2 regions of the Neorhizobium sp. AL 9.2.2 genome follow, and region 2 is predicted to be linked to the other one. Evidence: riboswitches for the same ligand, from Rfam matches in the RefSeq annotation. Region 2 holds a riboswitch; the other holds the start of a gene.
The links. Region 2 has a riboswitch for thiamine pyrophosphate ahead of thiB (thiamine ABC transporter substrate binding subunit). Riboswitches for the same ligand answer to the same signal wherever they lie in the genome.

Region 1: another riboswitch for thiamine pyrophosphate. It lies ahead of G6K99_RS20340 (ABC transporter permease); the one in region 2 lies ahead of thiB (thiamine ABC transporter substrate binding subunit).

What each region holds. Positions count from the first base shown of each region.
Region 1 is NZ_JAALXU010000009.1:590,568-594,750, reverse strand. Features, by position in the region: gene G6K99_RS20350 (EAL domain-containing protein) at 1-1,811, shown strand, start outside; gene G6K99_RS20345 (DUF2934 domain-containing protein) at 1,918-2,163, opposite strand; TPP riboswitch at 2,324-2,426, shown strand; gene G6K99_RS20340 (ABC transporter permease) at 2,560-3,324, shown strand; gene G6K99_RS20335 (ABC transporter substrate-binding protein) at 3,341-4,183, shown strand, end outside.
Region 2 is NZ_JAALXU010000007.1:318,594-322,776, reverse strand. Features, by position in the region: gene thiP (thiamine/thiamine pyrophosphate ABC transporter permease ThiP) at 1-1,184, opposite strand, end outside; gene thiB (thiamine ABC transporter substrate binding subunit) at 1,200-2,237, opposite strand; TPP riboswitch at 2,265-2,372, opposite strand; gene G6K99_RS16485 (response regulator) at 2,540-3,013, opposite strand; gene G6K99_RS16480 (ABC-F family ATP-binding cassette domain-containing protein) at 3,182-4,183, opposite strand, start outside.

The sequences.
Region 1 (4,183 bases), on a different contig from region 2:
TCGCTGTCAGCAAGCAGAAGCCACTCACGGAACGCCGCGGAACCGGCTCGCTGTTCCAGCGGGTCCATCAACTGGAAACGCTCTATGAGGCGGCACCGGTCGGTCTCTGCTTTCTCGATTCAGACTTGCGCCATGTCAGTGTAAACAATCGGTTCGCTGCAATGCTGGGATTAACGCCCGAGCAGATGATCGGGCTCACCGTTCACAGTTTCATGCCGGCACGAGAGGCGCGCCGGGTCACCAAAGATCTTCAGCGAGTCCTTGCGGGCGAGCCTTTGATTGTGGACGAATATCGTCCGCCCGGAAGTGAGAACATTCTCCTCGTGGTGAACCAGCGGGTCGATGACGACGCAGGCGAGCCGATCGGCATTTCGGTCACGGCGATCGATGTTACCGGTCACAAATCGATGGAAAAGGCGCTGACCGAGACGGAAGACCACGCACGATGGTCGATCGAACTCAGCCCGAACATTCCCTGGTCGAGCGATGCCGAAGGCATTGTCAATTTCATGGGGCCAACGCCAGACCCGACGATGTCCAGGATGCGTGACCGGATCGCGGACTGGTACGGTCGGATGCATCCGGACGACAGTTTGCGGGTTCGGCGGGAATGGCTTGGATGGCTGCCATCCGGCGACCCATTCGAAACCAGGTTTCGCATGCGTCTGCACGACGACAGCTGGCGATGGATGGTCAGTCGGGCAAAGCCTCATCGCGATGCGACCGGCAAGATCGTGAAATGGTACGGCACCATCACCGAGATCGTGCCCACGGAGGTCCCGCTGGACGGGAAAGTATCCGTGAAGGCTCCTCATGTCTGGCATGATCCGGACCAGGCTGATGTCCTGCCGACGCAACACTTGATCTCAATGCTGATGAGGATGTTTGAGTCCGCGCCCATTGCCATGGCCATCACGACGAGCGACACGAAAACCTCGAGCTACGTCAAAGTCAACGATGCCTATCTGAAGCTCACCGGCCTGAAATGGGACGAGATCAACGGAAAGAAGCTGATTTCCGAGGGTGCCGCGATCGACAATCCCGCCCGCGACAGACGGCACCGGCTATTGCGCGAGGACGGCGCCTACGAGCTCGAAGATGTTGAGATTGCTCATTCGGATGGTACGATCATCCCAACCCTGATTTCCGCGCAACGCACGATCGTCGATGGCGTTTCATTCGATGTGGAGGTCATTGTCGATGTGTCTGCCCGCGTCAGGCAGCAGCGCGCTATCGAAAGCGCTCTGAAAACCTCCGCGCAGACCGATGCCCTGTCAGGTCTCCCAAACCGAGCCTGTTTCGATGAGGTTGTTGCCGGAGAGGTTGCCCGCAACCTGCTCAATGACAGAAAGCTCGCCATCGCCTACATCGATCTCAACGGCTTCAAGATCGTCAACGACAGTCTGGGGCATTCCGCAGGCGACGAAGTCCTGCGAACGATCTCGGCGAGACTTCGCGAAAGTTTCCGAGCAACGGATTTCATCGCCAGGGTCGGAGGAGACGAGTTTGCTATTCTTCTCGACATGGATCGCAAGTTTGCGGGCGATATGCAGACGCATATTCAGGAAACGATGGAAAGGGTGTTCAAGCCGATCCCCATCGATGGCCAGGTGACATTCACGGGTGCCGCGGTCGGCGTTACGTTCCTAAAGGCCGAAGACACGCCGCAAACCTATGTCAAACGCGCTGACGACTATATGTATCTGGCGAAAGCCACCGGAAAACGGGTGGCCGTCGTGTGTTTCGGTCAGGTTCTCGATCGCCCGACGACGCATAAAGTGGACCGGACGAACGGGTTTTGTGACGGCTGAAGTGTGTCGACGGCCGAACTATCGGCAGCCGATATTTCGAGGTGTTGTGCCAACCCCTTTCATGCAGGGCAGGTCTGATACCTATCCAGACTACCGCTGGTCGACGTCAGTCCGGCGCGACTGACGACGGAGGCCGGATTGTGGCGGCATCGTCGGCCGCTGCATCGTTCTCTCCACCAAACGCCGCATCAGCCTGCTGGTTGACCTTGGTCACATCGTCGCTTTCCTGATCCGACATGTCGGCTGGATGCTCGGAACGCTTCCAGTGATCGTCATGGGACCCTTCAGGACGGCCTTCTTCCTCCCACAGTCTGTAGGCCCGTTCGCGCTGTTCCTGTTCTCTATCGGTCATGGTTGCTCCTCCTAAGTTGCGAAGACATAACCAGCGGACGGGCCCCGGGTTTCCGGGAGGCGGATGACATAGAATAAAATTTTTGTCACCTCGCCGCGCAGGCTCTGCCGGACAGCGATCGCAAGCGATTGACAAAGGCCGTTTCTTTGTCCAACCTTAGCGTCATTCCGAGGGGAGCATCGAACGGTGCTGAGATGGCGGTGAGCCGGACCCTTGAACCTGATCCGGGTCATACCGGCGTAGGAACGGAAACGGCGCAATACCGCACCTCTTTCTTATTCTCCGCTCGCCTGGATCTCCATGATGTCAAGGTCAGGAGATCAGCCATGCTTACGCTCTCGAGAAATACCCGAATAGGACGAATGCGGTTCGACGGTTTCAACCCGCGTCGCTGACATGCAGTCCCGGTTTGCAGCCCTCGGGCTTTTTCTGCTGCTGGTGGGCTGGCAGATAGCCGTTCAGGTCTTTTCGCCGCCACGCTATCTTTTGCCGTCACCGCTCGCGGTGGTGCAGGCATTGGTGCGTCAGAGCAGCTTCCTCGCTCATCATACCGCTGTCACCATCACCGAGATTTTTGCAGGTCTCGTCGCCGGCAGCATCTTCGGTGCGGCGGTCGCGTTTCTCGTCGTGGCATTCCCGCGGGCCGGCAGGCTTGCCTGGCCGATCATCCTTATCCTGCAGACCTTTCCGGTCTTCGTGCTGGCACCCATCCTGGTGCTCTGGCTCGGTTTCGGCATGGCGTCGAAAGTGATGATGACGACGCTCGTCATCTTCTTCCCGGTCGCCTCCGCCTTCGCAGATGGCCTGAGGCGGACGGAACCGGCGATCCTGGAAGCCGCCGCGCTGACAAGCGCGACGCCCTGGCAGATCCTTGTGAGGCTCAGAACACCGCTTGCGCTGCCGGCGCTCGTGTCCGGTCTGCGCGTCGCCGTGCCGCTCGCGCCGCTGGGTGCCGTGATCGGCGAATGGGTCGGGGCTTCAGCCGGGCTCGGCTTTGTCATGGTTCAGGCGAACGCCCGGATGCAGACCGACACCGTTTTCGCAGCCATGACCATCCTGGCCCTGACCAGCGTCGCGCTGCGCCTGGGTTTCGACCGTCTCGTAAAGGGACGCCCCCATTGGGCAATCGAGACCGAACAACAGACACAGTTATCATCGTGAGGAGAGACGACCACCCATGAAACGCATGCTTCTGGCCTTTGCCATTGCCCTATCCGTGAGCATGATTGCGTCCGCTAGCCAGGCGGCAGAAAAGCTCACCGTCATGCTTGAATGGTTCGTGAACCCGGACCATGCGCCGCTCGTGATTGCCGCCCAGAACGGCTATTTCGAAGACGCCGGCCTCGATGTCGAGCTGGTGCCTCCCGCCGACCCGTCGACGGTGCCTCGCCTCGTTGCCACCGGCCAGGCCGATATCGGCATCCACTACCAACCGAACCTCTATCTCGACCGTGCAGCCGGCCTGCCGCTCAAGCGAATCGGTACCCTCGTCGAAACGCCCTTGAATACGGTGACGGTTCTCGCCGATGGCCCGATCAAGAGCCTCAAGGACCTGCGCGGCAAGAAGGTCGGCTTTTCCGTCACGGGTTTCGAAGATGCGATGTTGAAGCGCATGCTCGAAGGCGAAGGCGTTGCACTTACCGAGGTCCAACTGATCAACGTCAATTTCGCCCTCTCGCCGTCGCTGATCGGCGGCAAGGTCGATGCCACGCTTGGCGGTTTTAGAAACTTCGAACTGACGCAGATGCGGATCGAAGGGCACGAGGGTCGTTCCTTCTTTCCGGAAGAACACGGCGTCCCTGTTTATGACGAGCTGATCTTCGTGACGCGCGACGCGCTTGCGACAGATCCCCGCCTCCCCCGCTTTCTCGAATCCGTCGAGAAGGCTGCGATCTTCCTGACCAATCACCCGGACAATGCCTGGAAGCTGTTCATCAAGGCCTATCCCAACCTCGACGACCAGCTCAATCGGCAGGCGTTCACCGATACGCTGCCACGTTTCGCCAAACGGCCTGCAGCG
Region 2 (4,183 bases):
CAGCCTGTCCCGATCACCACCGGCGGCACCAGCAGCACCAGCGACGACGTCGCGCCGAGCATCGCCGCCAGTCCACGCGCCGGGATGCCGGGATGGCGGAGGTCTCTTATGGCAATGCGCGCATGGATGATCGCCAATGCAACGCTGACGGCCAGCAGCCCGGACAAGAGCGCGATCGACAGGCTTGTATAGGCCGCGTTGAGGAAGGCGGGGCTTGAGGCCAGCCGCCAGAGATCGGCCTTGATGCCGGCTAGGAAGATCGAGGCAAGCGGCAGGACGAGAAACAGGGTCGCAGCGAGGATGGTCGAGCCGTCCCACAGCCTTGCGCCCCATGTGCGTCCATCGAAGCGGCGGGTGGCGCGGCCGGCGGTCACATGTGTGCCGTCGGGGGCGGGGAGAAACGCGAGGGCGGCGAGGATCAGGCCGGTTACCGCAATCTGCAGCACCGCCAATCCGATGGCGCGGGGCGGATCGAAATCGAAGCGCAGCGACTGGTAGATCGCTACTTCCAGTGTCGTTGCCGCCGGCCCGCCACCGAGGATGAGGACCAGCGTGAAACTGGTGGCGCAGAGCATGAAGATCAGCCCGGCAATGCCTGGCACGACGCGGATCAGGGCCGGGCCTTCGATGAAACGGAAGATCGACAGGGGCTTCATGCCGAGGCTGGTGGACAGCAGCCAGTATTCGGCCGGCTGCCGCTCAAGCGCCACGAGAAACAGCCGGGCGGCCAGCGGCAGGTTGAAGAACACGTGGGCCAGAAGAATGCCGGTCAGGCCGTAAATGCTGATCGGTTGCTCCAGCCCCAATGTCGATAGGAGGCCGTTCACCGCGCCCTGGCGGCCCCAGATGCCGATCAGACCCAGCGCCCCGATCAGAACCGGCAGGCCCATCGGCAGCGCCATCAGCCGCACGATCCAGACGCGGCCGATGAAATGTGGCCGTCTCGCCAGTGACAGCGCTACGGGAAGGGCAAGGCATACGGAGAACAAGGTCGATAGCGCCGCCTGCCACAGCGTGAACTGCAGGATGCGGCCGGTATAGGCCGTGAACAATTGCCCCTGCGTTTCAGGGGCATCCCAGAGCAGCAGGGCCGAGACCGCGATGCCGACGAAAAGCGCGATCGCGCCGAGGCTCAGCACCCCGCCGGAAATCCCTCGTCTTCGCTCGGCAGCGGTCAGCAGCATACCCGATTCAGCCGATCAGTTCATGCTCATGGCGTTGAGCCATTCGTCGATCCATGCCTGGCGGTTCTTCGCGACTTCGTCAGATCCCATCAGGAATGTCTTTTCCGGCTTAACCAGCTTGCCGAAAGCGTCTGGCAGCGGTTGCGACGTCTTCGTCACCGGCATCATCCAGTTGGTGGTAGGGATCACATCCTGGAAGCCCTGCGACACCATGAACTTCAGGAAGTCACGGGCGAGATCCTTGTCACGGGCGCCCTTCAGCATGCCGGCCACTTCGATCTGAACGTAATGTCCCTCGGAAAAAGCAGCCGCCTGGTAACGGTTCTCGTTCTCCTCCACCATGTGGTAGGCAGGCGAGGTCGTATAGGACAGCACCATCGGCACTTCGCCCTTGGTAAACAGGCCGTAGGCTTCAGACCAGCCGGGGGTGACGGTCAGGATGCGGCCCTTCAGCTTTGCCCAGGCTTCCGGCGCCTTGTCGCCATAGACGGATTTCATCCACAAAAGCAGGCCGAGGCCGGGTGTCGAGGTGCGCGGATCTTCGATCGCGATCTTCTGCGACGGATCGCCTTCCACCAGTTCCTTCAGGCTCCTCGGCGGGTTCTTGATGGTCTTCGTGTCGTAGACGACGGCGAAATGGCCGTAGTCATAGGGCAGGAACGTATCGTCGGCGTAATTGCCGGGAACGCTGATGCCGCCATTCTCTGACGATGCCTGCAGTCCATGCGGTTCGAACAGGCCGGTGGCCTTGGCCTCCGAAATCAGGTTGGTGTCGAGCCCAAGCGCGATATCGGCCTTGGTCGTCTCACCCTCCAGCTTCAGCCGGGTCAGAAGTGCGACGCCATCGGCGACAGCCACGAATTCGACCTTGCAGGCGCAGGTCTTTTCGAAAGCGGCCTTCACCTTGGGGCCAGGGCCCCAGTCGGCGGTGAAGCTTTCATAGGTGTAGATGGTCAGCACCTTGTCTTCGGCCTTGGCGGCCGGCGACAGGATGATGGTGGCCGCAGCCACGGTGAGCGATAGCAAGAGTTTGCGCATCAACGCCTCCTTCAAAATCAATCTACAAGGGGAATAGGCGCTGAGCGTGAGCCGTCTAATCCCTCCGCCGGTGTTAGCCGGATCAGGTTCCGCGGGTTGGCTGAAAGCCTCTCAGCCGCACGTTACCGCGCAGCACCCCGTTAGAGCGGGAGTAGATGTAACGGTGAAGGAATTGTCTGGCAAGTGGTGTCGAACCCTGCCGTCTTGCGTTCAGGGCCAAAGGACCGAAAGGCATCGTGCGATAGCAGTCTCGATAGCAAGAAAGCCGCCCGGCGTGCCGGACGGCTTTCTTGCTAGTAGTTCTTTGACAACAAGGTTCAGGCGTTGAGCGCGTAGCCTGACTGGGAGTCGTTGCGGAATATCTTGAGGTCACGCGGCACGATCGCCATGCCGCCAAGACGGTTGGCGATGGCATAGTCGATTGTCTGCTCTACCACATGCGGCATCACGGGCTTGGTCAGAACGCCGAGCGATCCCTCGACGCCGTCTTTCACGTCTTCCGGATTGGCCGTCATGAAGATGACCGTCAGGCCGTATTCGGCAGCGAGTTCGCGCCCGATTTCCGGACCTGTGCGGCCATCGGCGAGATTGACGTCGACCAGCGCGATATCGGCGTATGCACCGAGCGACAGGGCGTGCTTGCGGGCGCTGGCAAAGCCTGCAACCTTGAGACCCATGCTCTCGACAGTCTCGGCAACATCAAGCGCGATCAGGAATTCGTCCTCAACGATCAGAACGCGCTGTTCCATTGCATCACTCGCCAGCCGACGACGCATCACATTAGTCAGCATTGGACATTCCTAACCGTTTTGTTTCCATCTGGTCGGCATGTCGGCATTCATACCGCACTACGCATTTCGACCACTTGATGGATGCCGAACGTCACCGGGGAATGTTTGTTCCGGCTCCCGACAAATAAAACGGTGGATGTTTATTTGTTAAGTATAGGAATTCTTTAACTATCCTTCAATCTGTTCTCTGAGCATCTCGAGTTCCAGCCATTCTTCTTCCATTTTGGCGACGCGATCGCGCAGTTTTGCCGTTTCTGCGGCGAGCTTTGAAAATGCCGACGGGTCTTTGGCAAAGAGTTTGGGATCGGCCATCTTGCGTTCGGACGTGGCGATGTCGTCCTGTGCCTTCGCCATTTCCTTGGGAAGGTTTTCGAGCGCGAATTTCTGCTTGAACGAAAGCTTGCCCTTTGCCTTAGTGACACCGGGCGCACTGCCTTCGGTCTTTGCCTTTTCCGCCTTATCGGCGCGGCGCTTTTCGTCGGCCATGCCTTTGCGCTGCTGCAGCATGTCGGTATAGCCGCCTGCATATTCGATCCAGCGTCCATCCGGCGCATCCGGGTCTACCGGAGCGATCGTCGAGGTCACGGTGCGGTCGAGAAAGTCGCGGTCATGGCTGACGAGAATGACGGTGCCGGCATATCCCGCAACGATTTCCTGCAAGAGGTCCAGCGTCTCGATGTCGAGGTCGTTGGTCGGTTCGTCGAGGATCAAAAGGTTCGATGGTTTTGCCAGCATGCGGGCCAGCATCAGCCTTGCGCGCTCTCCGCCGGAGAGGTTCTTGATCGGCGTGCGGATCTGTTCCGGCTGGAACAGGAAGTCTTTCATGTAGCCCGCCACATGCCGCTGTTCGCCGTTGACCAGCAGCGTTTCGCCGCGGCCGTCTGTCAAGTAATGGGACAGCGTGTCGGCGGGATCGAGGTCCTCGCGCTTCTGGTCGAGCGTGGCAATCTCGAGATTGGTGCCGAGCTTGATCCAGCCGCCGTCGGGGGCGAGCTGGCCCGTCAGCATCTTCAGCAGCGTCGTCTTGCCAGCACCATTCGGGCCGACCAGGCCGATCCGGTCGCCGCGATGGATGCGGATCGAGAATGGCGCGACGATCGGCTTGTCATAGGTCTTGGTGATGTTTTCCGCTTCCACCACCAGCTTGCCGGACTCGCGACCTTCGGCGAC